One region of the Halobacillus sp. KGW1 genome, then DNA from elsewhere that is predicted to be linked to it. Evidence: riboswitches for the same ligand, from Rfam matches in the RefSeq annotation. Region 1 holds a riboswitch; the other holds the start of a gene.

Region 1 (9,691 bases):
GATTACAAAAATATGAAATTAGAAGGATTTCGACAGACCAGAATGACGAAAAACTTCACGATCCCCCACGCGCCTATGTTCTCAGAAATAAAAAAAACCTTGCAGCAAAAACCTGCAAGGTTATCTGTATCCTTTTATTTCAGAACTTTTTCAATAGCGCGCGCTACTCCATCTTCTGCGTTTGTAGCAGTCGTGAAAGCCGCTGCTTTCTTAACATCTTCCTGAGCATTCCCCATAGCGACACCAAGTCCCGCTTCTTTGATCATCGCCATATCATTCAAACTGTCACCTACGGCCATCACTTGACTCATATCCAAATCCAACCACTTGCAGACTTTTTTCAAAGCAGCTGCTTTATTCACACCAACAGGGTTGATTTCAATGTTCGTTGGACTGGAATTAGTCACTTCCAGCTCTTCATTGTTATTCAATTCTTCCAAGATGACTTCACGCACCTCATCGTCTTCTATGTCGAATCCGAATTTCAACCAGTCGTACTGATGGACCTCATTCTCAAACGGATCTTGACTATTATAGAGACCTTGTACGGTTGTAGACCAGAAATACAGGCCGTGTTCTTTTTTCAGTTCCCACAGCCTCTCGACATGTGTATGGTGGAGCTTATTCTGCTCTACCAGTTCGAATTGGTGATCATAGATTTCCCCGCCATTGATCGTGACGATGTAGGAAGAGCGTCCTAAAGATTCCGCAATATCCCTGCACCGGGACAGCGATCTGCCTGTACTTAGTACGACATGAATTCCTTGTTCTTTTGCTTCTTTTACAGCTTTTTCGTTAGCCTCAGAAACGGTGCCTTCATGACTTACGAGGGTCCCGTCCAAATCCAAGGCGATCAGTTTGATATCTTCCTTCATTTCTCCCACGTCCTCTCTATTACTGTATCCATTCTAATACATCCATGCCCCCGGTACAATAAATCCGTAAGCCCGGCAATAGAGAGACCCCATGTAAAGACGGATCTTTACACGGGGTGCCTTTATAGAGCTTGGTGCTCCTTCTTTATTTCCTGAAGCAGGACTTGGTCCAGCAGCAGGGTCAATCCTGTCTGACTTAACGCCTTGGCTCCTTTCATGAGCGCTTCGTCTCCCGCTTTCGAGCGGGCAGCTTCCCGAAACTCGTCCGTATGAGCAACAAGCGAGTCCGGGCCTATTTTGATATATGGATGAAGGGTAGGAATGACTTGGCTGACATTGCCTGCATCGGATGAACCGAGACCTTTACGCTCGGCATGATACACTTCGCCGAGTGCCTCGATCTTCTGCCGGAACACTTCATCAAACGTTGGGGTTACTTTAAAATTATCTACTCCGTTTTGAATGCGCGTCATTTTGTAATCCGCGCCTGTGATTCTCGCCGCACCTGCAGCGATTTCTTCAACCCTGCGTGTTACTTCATCACATGCTTCACGCGTTGCTGCTCGTAAATAAAACCTCGCCCGGGCATAATCCGGAACGATATTAGGTGCCTGACCGCCATCCAAGATGACTCCATGGATCCGCACGTCATCCGGAACATGCTGACGCAGGGCATTGATCCCGTTGTACAGTTGAATGACTCCATCCAAGGCGTTGATGCCGTCGTGCGGGTTGCTTGCCGCATGTGCACTTTTTCCGAAGAATTCAAAATCGACAGGATCGACGGCCAGCGTAGGCGCCGATCCCGACGTCCTCCCCATCGGATGAACCATCATACAGACATCTAAATCCTGGACGAGTCCGTGGCGGACGAATGTTCCTTTCGCACTGCCGTTCGGTCCGCCTTCTTCTGCCGGTGTGCCGAGTACGACGACATCTCCTCCGGTTTGACTGATCAATTCCCCTAATGCAATGGCAGCCGCACAAGAGGCTGTGCCGATAATGTTGTGTCCGCATGCATGACCAAGACCCGGCAGGGCATCATATTCTGCCAAAAACCCGATTTTAGGCCCGGGAACACCAGAGCTTTTCACCGCACGGAAGGCCGTTTCATGTTCTGGGATATTCCGATCAACGACAAACCCTTCCTTTTCTAAAAGAGTGGTCAGCGTATCTGCAGCGAAATACTCCTCGTTGCCTATTTCCGGGTGTTCATGAATGCTGTGACTGATGGATACGTATTCCCCCCGCTTCCCTTCTATCTTTTGCTCAAGAAGGGTGGAGAGAGAAGTTGCTGTGTCTGCAGTCATTTCCTCCACTCCTTTACCAGCCGATATCTTCCAATGGGACAAATGTCGGAATAAGGGAATCGTTATATGTTTTCTTAATGTGATCCGCTACGTCCTCTTCTTGATAAAGCTCAACGATTTTCTGGTAGACTTCTTTATCTGCTTCATCGGCACGAGCCGCAATGATGTTGATATAAGGTTGAGCGGTTTCATCCTCAATATAGACAGCATCTTCCACCGGTACAAATCCTGCTTCAACCGCGACTCCATTATTAATGACGGATGCAGCGACATCGGGAAGGACACGTGGTGTCTGGGCAGCAACAATCGGTTCAAATTTCAAGTTCTTCGGATTATCTTCAATGATATCGAGCGATCCATTTCCGTCGAAATCTTCCGGTAGACCGATCAGACCCGCCTGCTCAAGGAGAAGCAGAGCGCGTCCCATGTTCGTTGCTTCTTTCGGGACAGCGATGGAACTTCCATCAGGAATGTCCTTTACATCTTTATATTTTTCGGAATAGACACCCATCGGAGCAATGATCGTCGTACCGATCGGCTTCAAGTCTAAATCGTGCTCTTCTATGAAGGAATCAAAATACGACACCGTCTGGAAAGCGTTCAAATCGATATCTCCATCAGCAAGTGCCATGTTCGGGCGCACGTAGTCCGCGAATTCAACCAGTTCAATGTCAATATTCTCTTTCTCTGCTTTCTCCTGGACTTTCTCCCAAATCGGGACGCCGGAACCATTCAGGCCTACCTTCACTTTCGTCTTCTCACCAGAGGCTGCGTCGCCTTCACTGGAGCACCCTGCTAATACAAAACTGATGATTGCGATGAAACTTAAAATAAATCCCCACTTTTTCATAATAATATCCCCCTGTTATTGTCTACGTATTTTTCTTGATATAAAGTTTCCAACCGTCTGCGTAAGCTGCACAATCAGTACGAGCAATAGGACCGTTGCAATCATAATATCTGTTTCAAAGCGTTGATAGCCGTAAGAGATGGCCAAATCTCCCAAACCTCCGCCTCCAACAAAGCCCGCCATGGCGGAAGCACCGACGAGACCGATCGTTGCAATCGTCAAGTTAAGAATAATAGAACTCAATGCTTCTGGTATATAAACACGACGTATGATCTGCCAGGGTGTCGCTCCCATCGCTTCTGCTGCTTCGATGACTCCTGGTTTCACTTCAAGCAAGCTGCTTTCCACAAGCCTCGCTATGTACGGAGCAGAGAAGATGACGAGAGGAACGACAGCTGCTGCTGTCCCGATCGATGAACCGACAAGCAGACGTGTAAACGGCAGGATCGCTACGAGCAATATGATGAACGGAATGGAACGGAAGAAGTTCACAACCGCACTTAATCCGTTAAAGAACGGTTTATTTTGAAGCAGCCCTCCCTGTCTCGTAACAACGAGAAGTATTCCAAGCGGCAGGCCGATAAGCGCTGCTGCCAGGAGGGATATACCGACCATGACAAGGGTCTGGTATGTCGCTTCCCATATTTTCGGCCAAAAATCCATCAAATTAACCTGCATGTGCAGTCACCTCCTGTACCGTTACGGTTTGTTGGATATGGTGGATCGCTTTAAGAATTTCTTTCGCATCCCCTTGGAACTCCACGACTAAATGACCGAATGGAATACCCTGCAGTTCCGTAATCTGTCCGAACAGTACATTTACTTCCACATCAAAACGTTTCGCCACCTGTGAGAGGACCGGCTGTCCTGCGCTTTCCTCCACAAAGGTGATCCGGTAGATATTCCCGGAGGCATGGCGCTTTTCGATGCCGTCTAGAATAGACGCGGGTATATCATTCTCCATCACCGTCCTTACGAAATTCTTGGTTGTCGGATGCTGCGGATTGGAGAAAAGGTCGAAAATGGATCCACTCTCCATGACACGTCCGTTTTCCATCACTGCTATCCTGTCACACACCTCACGGACGACATTCATTTCGTGAGTGATCATCAGAATCGTAATGCCGTACTCGTCTCTCACCTTCTTCAGAAGTTCCAGGATTGACTTGGTTGTCTCCGGATCGAGAGCGGACGTTGCTTCGTCACATAATAGAATATCAGGGGAGGTCGCCAAAGCTCGGGCGATACCGACCCGCTGTTTCTGCCCGCCGGACAGCTGGTCCGGGTAATGATTTGCCTTTTCAGACAGACCGACGAAGGCTAGAATTTCCTTCACCCTTTGATCTATCTCTTTCTTCGGCGTACCGACAAGAGATAATGGAAATGCCACGTTATGGTGGACGGTTTTGGACTCCAGCAGATTAAAATGCTGAAAGATCATTCCGATGCGCTTCCGGACTGTCCTTAAATCCGGTTTGGACAGCTTCGTCAAATCCTCTCCATTGACGACGACCCTTCCTTCTGTCGGCCGTTCCAATAAATTAACAAGACGGACGAGCGTACTTTTTCCAGCGCCGCTGAAACCGATGACTCCGAAGATTTCCCCTTTATGTATCGTCAAATCGACACGGTCGACGGCACGCAGTTCTTTCCCTTCGTGCTGATACACTTTCGATACGTTTTCAAACTGGATCATCGAATCCCTCCTATGCTTTCCTAAACAAAAAGAGCCTCTCTTCTTATAAAACAAGAAGAGAGGCTCACACATATGTATATGAGATCCGTCTCTCCTCATCTGTCACGCCCACAGGCGTGCTGGAGTTGGCACAGTTTCTGACGGAGACATCCGTTCAGATCCGCTGCCGAGGTTTCAAAGGGCCAGTCCCTCCACCTCTCTAGATAAGAAGATCGATTCAATTCGTTATTCAATTATGTCACTGGTGAAAATGATAATACAGCCTCATCCACCTTGTCAATTCCATTTGTAACTTTTCTCAGAAAAATGGAGAAATTCAGATTCCATAGATACCTTAAAGGGTATGTATACCCATAAATCAGGAAATTAAAAAGGAGGATTCTATGTTTCATTATACAGTTGAAACGAAGAAGAGTGTCAAGGATGCAGTGGAAAGCCTGGAACAACAGCTGAGTCTGGAGCAGTTCGGGGTCTTATGGAAGTTCAATGTCAAAGATAAGCTGACGGAAAAAGGATTGGAATTCCATCAGGAATTTCGTATTCTTGAAGTGTGTAATCCGAAAGAAGCAGAAAGCATCCTATCCGAGAATACCCTTGCCGGTTATTTTCTCCCTTGTAAAATGGTCGTATATGATGAGCAGGGCACAACAAAGATCGGAATGCCGAAGCCGACTGCTCTCGTAAGTCCCATTGGTGATGCTGCCGTTCAATCACTCGCCTCCGATATCGAGGAACGGTTGATTCACTGTATAAGCAAAAGCGTGTGAAATTAGATCCCTGGTCAGGGTTCACCCATCCGCACTCTACCAGGGATCTCCATTTAATGCTCGATAGGCGGAATTTTCGGATCCGTACCTTTCAACGAGTAGTGAAAAGACCCCCGGTTGGTTACCGCTCCGTAGAAGATATCCGAAACCGCATGGGGAGTGATCTGTTTCTCTACCCACGCTTCTGTCTTTTCCATACGCGCTATCATATCCTTTTGTAAAATACCGTCCATAATCAAGGGGATGTCATAACCCCCACCCCTATTCCACATACCTATGTCTTCTCTAGTAACAGGCTCTTTTCCCTGCTTCAATTGCACCGTCAATCTCCCGTCCGGTTCTATGATTGCCGTGTATACGTCCTCAATCCGGAATACATCTTTTTCCCGAAGCATTTGTATTATATTATCAATGGAATAGCGAATTCGCTTAACGTTTTCACCAATCATCTTCCCTTCGAAAACGACAACAGTTGGTTCGAAGGTCAATAACTTACCGAACCAAGGACTCCTCAGCTTCATCCATACAATGACTTTTTGTAAGAGCGCGATCGCTATAATAGCTGTCACCGTATGGATGTGGTTGATATTCGGGTCAGCAATATCCGCTCCCACCACGGAGCCGAGAACCAGGACAACAACGAAGTCAAAGACAGGTAGTTCACCGATCGACCGCTTCCCCATAAAGAGACCTACGGCCAAAAGCAATGGCAGGATTGTGACGATTCTAAGCAGTACCTTCCAGGTATCCATCCAAAGTTCCATCATGTCACCTCTTCCTTAGCTTGGTGTTCTATCGGTATTCTTATCCGAATCTTTTCTTGTTGACAAAAATACCACTAGGGGTATATTATTAGTCATGTACTGTTCAAAGCGAACAAAAATAACTGCTTAAGGGAGGCCGACGCAGTGGAATATAACACAGCTATGAAAAACAGAGTGAAACGATTAGAAGGGCAATTGAGAGGCGTACTCAAAATGATGGAGGAGAATAAAGACTGTAAAGATGTCATCACACAGCTTTCTGCATCCAGAAGCGCGATCGATCGTGCCATCGGTCTTGTCGTCAGCTCCAACCTTGCAGAGTGCATTCAAGGGTCCGATGACGACCAAACAACAGAAGCGTCCATTAACGAAGCTGTTCAATTGCTAGTCAAAAGCAGATAATTTTTTCACTTTACAATATACCCCTACACGTATTAGTATAATCCAATAAGGAGGCAGTAAAATGTCAGAGACGAAGAAAACGAACATCATTTTATTCAGCGGAGATTACGATAAGGCGATGGCCGCTTATATCATCGCCAACGGGGCAGCAGCCTATGATCATGAAGTTACCATCTTCCATACTTTCTGGGGACTGAATGCTCTGAGGAAAGACGAACCAATTAAAGTGAAGAAAGGCTTCATGGAGAAAATGTTCGGGAAAATGATGCCACGGGGCGCGGATAAAATGGGCATTTCTAAAATGAATTTCGCAGGATTCGGCCCTAAAATGATCAAAGACGTTATGAAGAAGCACAATGCTGTGCCGTTGCCGGACTTGATTGACATGGCTCAGGAACAGGAAATCAACCTTGTTGCCTGTACAATGACGATGGATCTCCTCGGTCTCCAAAAGGAAGAACTGTTGGATGACATCCAGTACGCTGGTGTAGCTGCTTATTTGGCAGATGCAGAAGAAGGAAACGTTAACCTATTTATCTAATCAGGAGGTTGAAACCATATGAAAACAATGACAGCTAAAGAAGTAGAACAGCAGCTGAGTGAGGCTCTGAACATCATTGATGTCAGAGAAGACGAAGAAGTGGCAGAAGGTAAAATACCCGGTGCTGCACACATCCCTCTGGGATTTATTGAAAAGCGGGCGGTTGAATTGGATAAAGATAAACCTTATATCATGGTTTGTCGCTCCGGCGGACGCAGCGGCCGTGCTTCAGAAATACTCATGAGTAAAGGGTTTGACGTAACGAACATGGAGGGCGGCATGCTCGCCTGGGAAGGCCCGACAGAATAAATGACATACCTATATGGGTAAGGAGGAATCACAGATGACAATTAAAACGAATCAGACGCTTGATGCCAAAGGCTTGGCCTGCCCAATGCCGATTGTGAAGACGAAGAAAGCATTCAAAGACCTTGCTGCAGGCGATGTCTTAGAAGTGCTTGCAACAGATAAAGGTTCCAAAGCCGACCTGCAGGCATGGGCGAAAAGCTCCGGACACGACTATCTCGGTATTATCGAAGACGGGGATGTCCTGAAACACTATCTCCGGAAAACAAGCGGCGAAGAAGCCCAGGAGAAGAAACATCCACACATCGTGGACAATGAAACACTTCAGGAAGTACGCTCACAGGAAGTAACCATACTGGATGTTCGTGAACAGGCAGAATTTGCATTCACGCACATCCCGGGAGCGTTATCCATTCCACTAGGAGAGCTGGATGCACGCATGAATGAGATCGACAGCACCAAACCTGTTTACGTCATCTGCCGCACAGGAAGCCGCAGTGACTTGGCTGCACAGAAGCTGGCAGACAAAGGCTTGGAGAACGTGTACAATGTCGTACCTGGGATGAGGGAATGGAACGGAGAAACTTCCTCCATTCATAATTAAATTTTTTTGCAAACCAATATACCTTAGGGGGTAAATAGGATGTCAGTAAAAACTATGCCGATTGCAGATATCGTCAAGAAAGTGCTGAATAATGAAGAGCTGTTCCTACTGGATGTACGGACAGAGGACGCATTCCATGATTGGAAAATCGAAAGTGACAGCTTCACTTATATGAACGTGCCTTACTTTGATCTGCTCGATGGCGTCGAGTCTATTACCGATCAGTTACCGAATGATAAAGAGATTGCCGTCGTTTGTGCCAAAGGCGGCTCCTCTGAAATGGTGGCAGAACTGATTAGTGAGGCAGGATATGAAAACGTATATTCCGTCGAGGGTGGAATGAAAGAGTGGAGTGAGCACCTGGAGCCGGTAAAAGTCGGTGAATTGAGTGATGGAGGATCTGTCTATCAATTCATACGCATCGGTAAAGGCTGCCTGTCTTATATGGTCGTTTCTAAAGGCGAAGCCGTTGTCATCGACGCGACAAGAATGACCGACGTGTACAAAGACTTTGCAGAAGAAAACAATTGGAAGATCACACATATCCTGGACACTCACCTGCATGCCGATCATATATCCGGCGGCAGACAACTTGCTGAAGAAACAGGCGCTTCCTACTGGCTTCCACCCGAAGATGCTGCCGAAGTAACATTTGAATACAACGCGCTCCAGGACCAAACGAAGATTCAGGCCGGAAATGCAAAGATCGATGTGCATGCGCTCTATTCCCCTGGTCATACGAAAGGCTCCACGTCCTTCGTTGTCGATGATCGTTACTTGATGACGGGAGATATTTTATTCATCGATTCGATTGGAAGACCGGACCTTGCCGGAAAAGCAGAAGACTGGGTAGCGGACCTTAGAGAGACACTTTATACACGCTATAAGGAACTATCTGCCGAGCTGCTTGTTCTGCCTGCCCACTTCATGACGATGGATGAGTGGAATGAAGATCATACGATTGCTCGAAAACTGGGAGCACTATTCCAGGAGAATCATGGTTTAAACATCGAAGACGTTAGTGAATTCCGTAAACTTGTCACAGAGAACCTTCCACCACAGCCGAATGCTTATCAGCAGATCCGGGAAACGAACATGGGTAAAATCCGCCCGGATAAGGAGGAACAGCGCGAAATGGAAGTGGGACCGAACCGCTGTGCAGTAAGGTAACCATCAGACGACCCAATAAAACTACTGGAGGTATGAAATCATGAACGTAACCAAAGTATTAGATGCTAAAGGCCTGGCATGCCCAATGCCGATTGTCAAAACGAAGAAAGCGATGAACGATATAGAATCAGGAGAAATACTGGAAATCCATGCAACAGATAAAGGCGCAGAGAGCGATTTGACTGCATGGGCTAAATCCGGAGGACACACCCTTCTCGACCATCAGGAAAACGACGGTGCCTTCAAATTTTGGATTCAAAAAGCATAACAACAGCAAAAGGGAACCGTCCATTCGGTTCCCTTTTTTAAGGAGGTACAAGACACATGGAATTTGGATTTATTCTTACTATATTTGCTATCGGATTTGTGGGTTCCTACATCTCCGGGATGCTCGGGATCGGCGGCG
Region 2 (9,691 bases), on a different contig from region 1:
CCGAACATCTTCGAGTGCTTGTACAGTATGCGACGGAGCGCCATTTTCCAGAGTTGGAAGCAGGAGATTACCTCGGTTTCTATAGAGAGGTGGTCCGGAGACAGGCGCAGCTGATTGCCCAGTGGCAGCTCGTCGGTTTCGTGCACGGCGTCATGAATACGGATAATATGACAATCAGTGGAGAGACAATGGATTATGGTCCATGTGCGTTTCTCGATATTTATAATCCGGATACCGTTTTCAGTTCGATTGATACAAGCGGCCGGTATGCCTATAAGAATCAACCGGCTATCGCGATGTGGAACCTGGCCCGTTTCGCAGAGACATTGATTCCTCTCCTTGACGAAAAGCAGGAAGCAGCAGTCGAAGAGCTCCAGGAGATCCTCAGTGGTTTTGGCTCGCTGTTTAAGGAGCATTGGCTCAATGGAATGCGCTCCAAGCTTGGACTGACTGAGAATCAGCAGCAGGATGAGCCTTTAATTGAGGACCTGCTTGATATTATGGAGAAGAATAAAGCTGATTACACGGAAACGTTCCGCTTATTAACACAGGATAGGATGGAGGAGTCCTCTTTGAGGGACACCACTGCTTTCACGCAGTGGTATAAACAGTGGCAGGCTCGCCTGGACAGCCAGGCAGCATCCAAGACGGAAGCATATGAAACGATGAAGCGGACAAATCCCGCTCTTATTCCGCGTAACCACCTTGTAGAAGAAGCGTTGGCTGCGGCCGTATCGGAAGAGGACTACGGTCCGGTAAAGAAACTCATCCGTCTCCTTTCTGATCCATACGCTTATTCAGAGGAACAAATCGAATACGCTGTGATCCCTGTCCCGCCAGGACCCTATCAGACCTTTTGTGGGACGTAAATAGGTATCTATTGCAAGAAGCATGTAGTTAATTACATGCTTCTTTTTTTTACGATGTTTTAACAGACGGTTATTTTTCTATTTACAATCAAACCCTAGTATGGGGGATGGGAAAACAATACATATGGAGGGTTGTACTATGGGTAACAAGCAAGTGCATAAATGGATGATGGCAGCTGCGGTGTCGGCTATGGTTTTTGGTTCGTCTGCCAACTACATAAACGCAGAGGAACAGAAGGTTGAAAAGCCTAAGAATATCATTATGATGATTGGTGACGGAATGGGAGCACCTTATACAACAGCACATCGTTATATAAAAGATGATCCTGAGACCATCGAGATGGAGCCGACTTCTTTCGATTCTCACTTAGTGGGCATGCAGTCTGTATATTCTGCTGATCCGCATCACGATGGTGGAGAAGACGATGTAAAAGAAAACATTCCTGATTCAGCTGCGACAGCCACTTCCATGTCCTCCGGAGTGAAGACATACAATGGAGCGATTGCGGTTGATTTGGACCAGCACGAAACCAAGACGGTTTTGGAACAGGCGAAAGAAATTGGGAAATCGACGGGGCTGGTAGCTACATCACAAATAAACCATGCGACCCCTGCGGCATTCGGTACGCACGATCCTTCCCGGCAGAATTACAATGAAATTGCGGATGATTATTATGATGAAATGGTCAAAGGAGAGCATAAAGTAGACGTTCTGCTCGGTGGGGGAACGGATTACTTTGAGCGGAAGGATCGAGATTTAACCAAGGAGTTTCAAAAAGACGGTTTTAATTATGTAACAACCGCAAAAGAGATGGAAGCGTCCAAAAGTGATCAACTGCTCGGCTTATTCGCTCCAGTTGGGTTGGACAAGGCGATTGACCGGCCGGCAGAACAACCGTCGTTAGAGCAAATGACTACAAAGGCAATTGAAACGCTGGATAAAAAGGAAGAAGGTTTCTTTTTAATGGTGGAAGGAAGCCAGATTGATTGGGCCGGCCATGACAATGATATCGTTGCAGCCATGAGTGAAATGGATGATTTCGAGAAGGCATTCCAAAAAGCGATCGAATTTGCAGAAGCAGATGGAGAAACGTTAGTCGTGACAACGGCTGATCACTCGACTGGAGGACTGTCCATTGGAGCCGACGGGCCTTATACATGGGACACAGAAGTTATAAAAGCGGCAAAACATACACCTGATTTTATGGCTGCGCAGATTGTGGAAGAAGGAAAAGAAGTAAGGCAGACATTGGAGGATAACATTGCTTTCGATGTATCCGATAAAGAGGTGGCTGCGGTGGAAGAAGCGATGAAATCTGCTTCTGAAGAAGACCGTCTGACGGAAGTGGATAATAGTATCGAACGAATATTTAATAAAAGGTCAGGGACCGGCTGGACGACAGACGGTCATACGGGAGTAGACGTCCCTGTCTATGCTTACGGACCGGGATCCGATCTGTTTGCAGGTCACATTGATAATACAGACCAAGCGAAGAATTTCTTTCAATTACTTAAAACGTCCGATGAAGAAGGCGGAGAGCTTGCGGATACAAGTGCAGCTTATCCGGCGGGGATAGTGCTCGGTGCCGTAATAGCCGGTGCCGGTGGAATCCTGTTGTTTCGCAGACGTCAAATGAATAAAGCATGAATCAAAAAAGCCAGCCTCCCGGGCTGGCTTTTTTGCAGCATCTTAGTAATTTTCCCATGCTTCCTGATACAGCTGTATCAGGTTTGGACGATTGAGACTGTTGACGGGGATATCGAATGTCTTTCCCTTCTCTTCAATGACTTCGTCCGTGTCATTACCAAACTCAAATAGAGAAGGGGCGACTTCCTCATTGAGAAATTTTAAATCAAGTCCATCGAAACCCAACTTGTCAATGGATATAGGCTCTCGGGAGGCCAGAGTGAATCCCCAGTTTCCGAAGCTTGGAACGTCTAGATGATAATTGGCGGTTTCAAGGCCTGTGGCTTGTACCGTTTTGTTAATGGTCCAGTACACTTTGGTCGCAAAAACCGGACTCGTTGATTGAATACTCACTTTCCCGCCTGGTGACAAGTGGTTCCGTACAAGGGAGTAGAACTCCTTCGTATACAGCTTGTTGAGGCCTTCATCGTTGGGATCCGGCAGATCGCCAAGGATAACATCATAAAGCTCCTTAGAATCGCGCAAGTATTGGAAGGCATCTTCATGAATGACCTGAACACGGCTATCTTTCAAGGAACCTTCATTCAGTCGGAGCAGCTCATGGTTGGTGTTGGCAAGGTCCGTCATGGCAGGGTCGAGGTCGACCAGGGTAATCTGTTCCACGTCTTCATGCTTCAATACTTCCCGGACAGCAAGACCATCGCCTCCACCGAGAATCAGAACCGAGCGCGTTTGATCGGCAAGCGCCATCGGAATGTGGACGAGCGCTTCGTGGTAACGGAACTCGTCACTTTCTGCGAACTGCAGCTGTCCGTTCAAGAACAGCCGTACATCTCCCGGTTCCTTGGTCAAAATGATCTTCTGATACTTTGTTTCTTCTGTGTAAACGATCGGGTCTGCGTAAGATTTCTGCTCAAAGACACTGGCATACTTCTCTCCAAATAAGAATCCCGCGACAAGCAGAAGGAGAATGAGGAAGCCGGCCGCTTGGTGGACTTTGGGCCTGGACATCTCTTTTCGGAACCTTAATGTGATGAACAGAGCGACAATCGCATTGATCATGGCAATGAAAAAGGCAGTATTGATCAGACCGAGCAGAGGACGCAGGACGAGAGCGAATCCTACGGACCCGATCAGACTGCCGGCATAATCAAAAAACAGCACCCTCGCTGTGCTTTTACTTATATCTTCACGGATTTCCTGAACCCTTCGTATCAGGATCGGGAGCTCCAGACCTGTCAGAAACCCGGTCAAAGATATGACGGTGTACAAGTAGATCTGGGCAACGCCGTCATCGAAGTAAGCAGTGAAAAAAAACAATCCAAAGACGGAAAAGCCCCCGACGAGAGCGATCAAGTACTCTGCCTGAACGAAGCGGGTGACGAGCCAGTTCTTCAGTTTTTCACTCAGGGCTGCTCCGATTCCCATGGCCATCATGAACAGCCCGATGGTTATACAGTAATAAAGAACGCTGTCCCCGAATAAGTAGCTGCCTGCAGCACCATAAAGAACTTGGAAGACGATTCCGCAGATTGAAACGATTCCTGATGACAGATAAAGATACTTTTGTGCGTTCACGGTTGGTCCTCCTTTATTCTTCTTATGTAATGCTTCCTGCTACGGCAAAACCGATGAAGATACTGACAGATGCCGCTACAAGGCCGACAGCGATGTTGTTTTTCTTTATTTCCTCTTCCGCTTTGAACGGAGTGATCCACTCGAACAAATAGTAGCCGGCAATCATCAACAGAAAGCCGATGAAGATCCAGATAGAGGCGCTCCAAATACTTAAATTGTGGGCAATAGAAGATTCTGTAATGATACCTAGACCGATCAACTTCCCGGCGAACTGAGAAGCGACAGCGACGTTGCCCTTCAGCAGCTCTTCTTTATCGTTATAAGGGGTGAATTTTTCAAAGATGGCCATACAAATTCCTGCCAGGACAAGCATGACGATCCAATACAGCAAGGTCAATAGAAGGTCATAAACATTCAGTACTTCCGAAATATCGAATTCAAACATGGTTTTTCGCTCCTGTTCTTTTGTTATTTTCCTGCTCCGGGGCCGCCGCCGCGGACACCGGAGGATGTGCTGGATGACTGGCGTACGGATGGACTGCTCCCGGCATTTTTCACATAACTTCCACCGCTGCCGCCGATATACCCTGTATAAAAGAAGCCGCCGCGGTTATCGAGGTCCATAGCATAAACCTCTTCTGCTTCCTCTTCTATGCCGTAGTCCGAAAAGAAATCACTATCATAATTGTTCCGGACGAATTCTTTATCCGATACTTCGATGATGGTATCTTCTTCTTTCTGGGTGTCCTGATAGACCTGCACGAGGTAATCGTCGTAGAGCATTAAATCACGACCGTCTTTGGAGGCTTTATGTACGGCCTCTTCAGAGTCGGTGATGCCGGCTGCCACTTTCTCCGGCTTCTGATCATAAGCGCGGAAGATTTCCGATTTGTTGCCCACATCATCGTATACGATATCCTCCATTGGGTATTGATCCCCGACTGCATCCACTACGTTGGAGCATGCCGTCAAACACAGCAGGCCGAGCAGAATAACCGGGATGGATTTGAGTTTCATACTCTTCATCTCCTGTTTTATTCATTTTCTAGAGGGCGTAGCATTAAGGAATTCAAGCGCCAGTGTGTTTCCTTCATACTGGACTGCCAATGTGGAGGGTAGTCTCCCTGCACCTCGAAGCGATCGGTATATGTCCGGTCTTCATCATCCGTGATGACCCGTTCCAATTCGAAGGAGAAGGTTACCCACACATCATATTGGAAGGTCGCCCATTCCACCCCGTGATCGGTTTCGGTGCTGAGCGGGCTCACCGGCTGTTCATCCAAATAAGATTGAAATTGCTTGTTCCGTACGGTGTAATGGACATCTGTGATGTGCTCCGGATCGACTTCTTTGTTCATATAAACGTCACGAAGAGCGGTTTCATAAACCCGTTCATACAAAAAATAGGCATCCAAAGCACCCCAATTTTGATTGTCGATCTCGTTTAACGCAGCTATCGTATGAGTGAGAAAAGCAACTTCAGTAGGCTCATAGTCTTCATCTGTGATGTAGGTATCCATTGATACAGTCAGGTTGTCGGGTTTCTCTGAATCTCCTTCTCCATAGACATCAATTTCTCCCGGCATGAACATACCAATGAGCACGAGCAGTGCGAATATGGAGCCGATGACGATTCCTGATATTTTTAGTATTTTTATGAAGGTTTTCATTGTCTATCACCTCCTCAGAAAGGGAACGGAACGTGAGTGTTAAGGCAATTTCATCCATTTTAACCACTCTCATTATACGTTCCTATGAATCTAGAAACAACAAAATTCGAGGATATTCGGAACATTCAAGTTGCAGCGTAAGAATAAAATTCAGCGTTGACATTTTTTATTTGCGTTGTTAGAGTATTTAAAAAATACATATTTCTTATCCAGAGAGGTGGAGGGACTGGCCCTTTGAAGCCTCAGCAACAGGTCTGAATGCAGACACTGTGCTAATTCCAGCGGGTGTTGAATAACCCTGATAGATAGGAGCTTCCTTTTATTTGTCGGTAAACGCACCCGCTCCAGGGTGCGTTTTTTTATGTATTTTTAGATGAAGAGAAAGTGGAGGGGAAGAGAAAATGGAACAGAACTTCAAAAGAGAAATGAAAACACGCCACCTTGTGATGCTGTCACTCGGTGGAGTCATCGGAACCGGGCTGTTCCTCAGTTCCGGATACACCATCCAGCAGGCAGGACCATTTGGGACGGTGCTTGCCTATTTGATTGGTGCGTTGGTCGTTTACTTAGTGATGCTCTGTCTTGGTGAGTTGTCTGTACATATGCCTGAGACTGGTGCGTTTCACAGTTATGCCGCGAAGTATATCGGTCCGGGAACGGGGTTTACGGTTGCCTGGCTTTACTGGCTCACCTGGACAGTGGCGCTGGGATCGGAATTCACAGCTGCCGGACTGATGATGCAGCGGTGGTTCCCGGATATAAGTGTATGGATATGGAGCGCTTTATTCGCGATTTTGATCTTCGGATTGAATGCATTCACCGTGAAGTTTTTTGCAGAATCAGAGTTTTGGTTTTCTTCTGTCAAAGTCATCGCCATTTTTCTATTTATTCTACTTGGTCTGGCTGGAATTTTCGGTATTGTGCCGCTTGCAGATTCTGAACCAGCTCCGTTCTTTTCTAATTTCACAGAAGCCGGTTTGTTTCCGAATGGGGCTTTCGCCATCTTAATGACGATGCTGGCGGTCAACTTCGCATTCTCCGGTACAGAGTTGATCGGTATTGCGGCGGGAGAAACGGTCGATCCCGCGAAAACAATCCCGAAAGCCATCCGGACGACGCTCGTACGGCTCATTCTTTTCTTTGTAGGAACAATTATTGTGCTTTCCGCGCTGCTTCCGAGTTCGGAAGCCGGAGTCATTGAGAGTCCTTTCGTTGCCGTTTTGGAAAGAGTCGGTGTTCCATTTGCCGCAGATATCATGAACTTTGTCATCATCACGGCTATTTTGTCTGCAGCGAATTCAGGGTTATATGCCTCCTCCCGTATGCTGTGGTCTCTCGCGGATCGGAAGACGATCTCTCCGAAATTCGCGAAAATGACGAAGAAAGGCATTCCGCTGAACGCCATCTTATTCAGCATGCTTGGTGGGGGACTGGCTCTGTTGTCCAGCATCATTGCGCCCGATACCGTCTATATCGTGCTGGTATCGATTTCAGGACTTGCAGTCGTTATCGTATGGATGAGCATCAGTCTTGCTCAATTTAATTTCCGGCGGGCTTATGTGAAAGCTGGGAACAAGGTGGAGGACCTGGGATACCGGGCGCCGCTTTATCCATTGGTGCCGATCGCATCGTTCCTGCTCTGTCTTGCCGCCTGCATCGGAATCGCCTTTGATCCGACACAGCGGATCGCCCTGTATTGTGGAATTCCATTCATCATCCTTTGTTATGCAGGGTATTATCTGTCACAATCCAAGAAGAAACGGAGAGTAGAACATGTCGAACAGAATCAACAAGCGCAATCCTATTAAACAACTATTGGAAACAAAGAAAACGATTATTCTCGATGGGGCGTTGGCGACAGAATTGGAGACATACGGCTTCGACCTTGATGATCCACTTTGGTCCGCCCGTGTGCTGCTTGAGAATCCGGATGCTATCCGTAAGGTTCATGCCGATTATTTCCGTAATGGTGCGGATATTGCCATCACCGCTAGTTATCAAGCAACCATTGATGGGTTTAAGCAGCGGGGGATCGACGAAGATAAGGCGCGCACATTAATTAAAGATACCGTTCGCCTGGCACAGGAAGCACGCTCGGATGTCTGGAGGGAAGCGGATGACAGAGCTTATCCTGTCGTTGCAGGTTCGGTTGGCCCTTATGGCGCCTACCTTGCTGACGGCTCAGAATATATCGGGAACTATGGTGTCACGGATGAGCGGCTGAAAGAATTTCACCGTCCCAGAATAGAAGCGCTCATCGAAGCGGGTGCCGACGTGCTTGCCTTTGAAACGATTCCTTCCCTCCAGGAGGCGAAAGTACTGACGGAATTATTGGGCGAGTATCCGGGCGCCAGTGCGTGGCTTTCCTTTTCCTTGAAGAATGGCAGCCAAATCAGTGATGGAACGGAATGGAGACGTTGTATAGATGTGATCGAAGGGAGGGAGCAGGTGGTAGCAGTCGGAGTGAACTGTGCTCCGATTCCTGATGCGACAGAGGCAGTCGGCCATATCCGGGCTCTTACAGATAAGCCGATTATTTTATACCCGAATTCGGGAGAAACATACGATCCCGACACGAATGACTGGTACGGGGAACGCTCCTGCCAGCGTTTCGATGAGCAGTCCGATCGGTGGGTGGAAGCCGGGGCAACGATCATAGGAGGCTGTTGTCGTACGACTCCTGATCACATTCAATCGCTGGCAAGGCGCTGGCAGAATAGGTAAAAAGAGAAAGGCCTTTCTGATTGGGAAGGTCTTTTTTTATGTGTAAAAAGCACTAGACAAGCGGATGAATTTTTATGCAATAATCACTAAATTCAGAAAATTATGTGGAAACTTTGTGAATTTTAAGATAACATGTTGTTAGAAGTAAATTGTATACAATCTTCGAATACAATGGTGGGATGCAAAATGAGTAGTAGTGAAGAGAGAGCATATGAAAAGGTGAAACGTGCCATTATGCTGAAACGGCTTGTTCCGGGACAGCGAATTACGGAAGATTGGGTAAGTAAAGAGTTAAATATGAGCAGAACTCCGATAAGAGCTGCTTTCAAGCGATTGGAAAGTGAGAAATTGATAGAACTGGTTCCCAATAAGGGGGCGATTGTTTACAAACCGTCCAACAAAGAGCTTCGGGACGTTTTTGAACTGAGAATTGTTTTAGAAACTTATGCAGCGAGACTTGCGGTTCCTAAGCTGGATGATGCTCATCTGGAACAGCTTGAAATTCTACTTTCCGATGAACTGGAAACCTACAAGTCCAAGAATTTCGAGGAATTCCTTCGGGTCAATGGTTTGATCCATACGTTCTTATCCGAGGTATCCGGCAATGAATTCCTTCTACAGGAAGTCGACAAGTTGAATCAGTGGTCGGACTGTTATTTAATCCTCCGAGATGAATTTTACTCGACACCAATGAATGAGGTTAAATCGATTCCCGAACATCGGGTGATATTCGAACATTTGCAGGAGAGGGATTCTGAAGCAGCGGAGGCAGCAATTCGTAACCATTTGCTCTCGACACTGAGTGATTTGTCTGAACGAACATCGGTTTTCTATTAATTAAAAGGAGTGGTTAAACATGTCTAAGCACGTATCTATCCAAACAAACATCCCAGGTCCAAAAGCGAGCGAGCTGCTGGAACGCCGTCATCAAGTAATTCCTGATTCAGTAAGCTACGGCATTCCAACATTTGCACAGAAAGCGGAAGGAGCCAAAATCACGGATGTGGACGGTAATACATTCATCGACTTCGCAGGTGCGATCGGTACGATCAACGTCGGCCACTGTCACCCGAAAGTAAAAGAGGCCCTCCATGATCAAATTGAAAAATTCATTCATACCGGATTCAATGTAATGATGTATGAACCGTACGTCGCTCTTGCTGAAAAATTGACACAGCTTGCTCCTGGATCTCATAAGAAGA

The links. A riboswitch is a leader RNA that binds a small molecule or an ion and turns the genes downstream of it on or off. The one in region 1 is predicted to bind S-adenosylmethionine.
Region 2: another riboswitch for S-adenosylmethionine. It lies ahead of mmuP (S-methylmethionine permease); the one in region 1 lies ahead of AXG56_RS13595 (methionine ABC transporter ATP-binding protein).

What each region holds. Positions count from the first base shown of each region.
Region 1 covers NZ_LSOC01000003.1:920,671-930,361, forward strand. Annotated here, with positions in the region: gene AXG56_RS13575 (Cof-type HAD-IIB family hydrolase) at 135-875, opposite strand; gene AXG56_RS13580 (M20 family metallopeptidase) at 998-2,185, opposite strand; gene AXG56_RS13585 (MetQ/NlpA family ABC transporter substrate-binding protein) at 2,199-3,035, opposite strand; gene AXG56_RS13590 (methionine ABC transporter permease) at 3,051-3,713, opposite strand; gene AXG56_RS13595 (methionine ABC transporter ATP-binding protein) at 3,703-4,731, opposite strand; SAM riboswitch class I at 4,824-4,941, opposite strand; gene AXG56_RS13600 (DUF302 domain-containing protein) at 5,115-5,498, shown strand; gene AXG56_RS13605 (DUF421 domain-containing protein) at 5,552-6,265, opposite strand; gene AXG56_RS13610 (metal-sensitive transcriptional regulator) at 6,407-6,664, shown strand; gene AXG56_RS13615 (DsrE/DsrF/DrsH-like family protein) at 6,726-7,205, shown strand; gene AXG56_RS13620 (rhodanese-like domain-containing protein) at 7,224-7,514, shown strand; gene AXG56_RS13625 (sulfurtransferase TusA family protein) at 7,549-8,115, shown strand; gene AXG56_RS13630 (MBL fold metallo-hydrolase) at 8,155-9,285, shown strand; gene AXG56_RS13635 (sulfurtransferase TusA family protein) at 9,326-9,553, shown strand; gene AXG56_RS13640 (sulfite exporter TauE/SafE family protein) at 9,610-9,691, shown strand, end outside.
Region 2 covers NZ_LSOC01000004.1:242,742-252,432, reverse strand. Annotated here, with positions in the region: gene AXG56_RS16180 (YdiU family protein) at 1-869, shown strand, start outside; gene AXG56_RS16175 (alkaline phosphatase) at 1,009-2,517, shown strand; gene AXG56_RS16170 (polyamine aminopropyltransferase) at 2,560-4,095, opposite strand; gene AXG56_RS16165 (DUF350 domain-containing protein) at 4,118-4,540, opposite strand; gene AXG56_RS16160 (DUF4247 domain-containing protein) at 4,564-5,112, opposite strand; gene AXG56_RS16155 (hypothetical protein) at 5,130-5,765, opposite strand; SAM riboswitch class I at 5,968-6,077, shown strand; gene mmuP (S-methylmethionine permease) at 6,167-7,573, shown strand; gene mmuM (homocysteine S-methyltransferase) at 7,539-8,489, shown strand; gene AXG56_RS16140 (GntR family transcriptional regulator) at 8,676-9,326, shown strand; gene gabT (4-aminobutyrate--2-oxoglutarate transaminase) at 9,346-9,691, shown strand, end outside.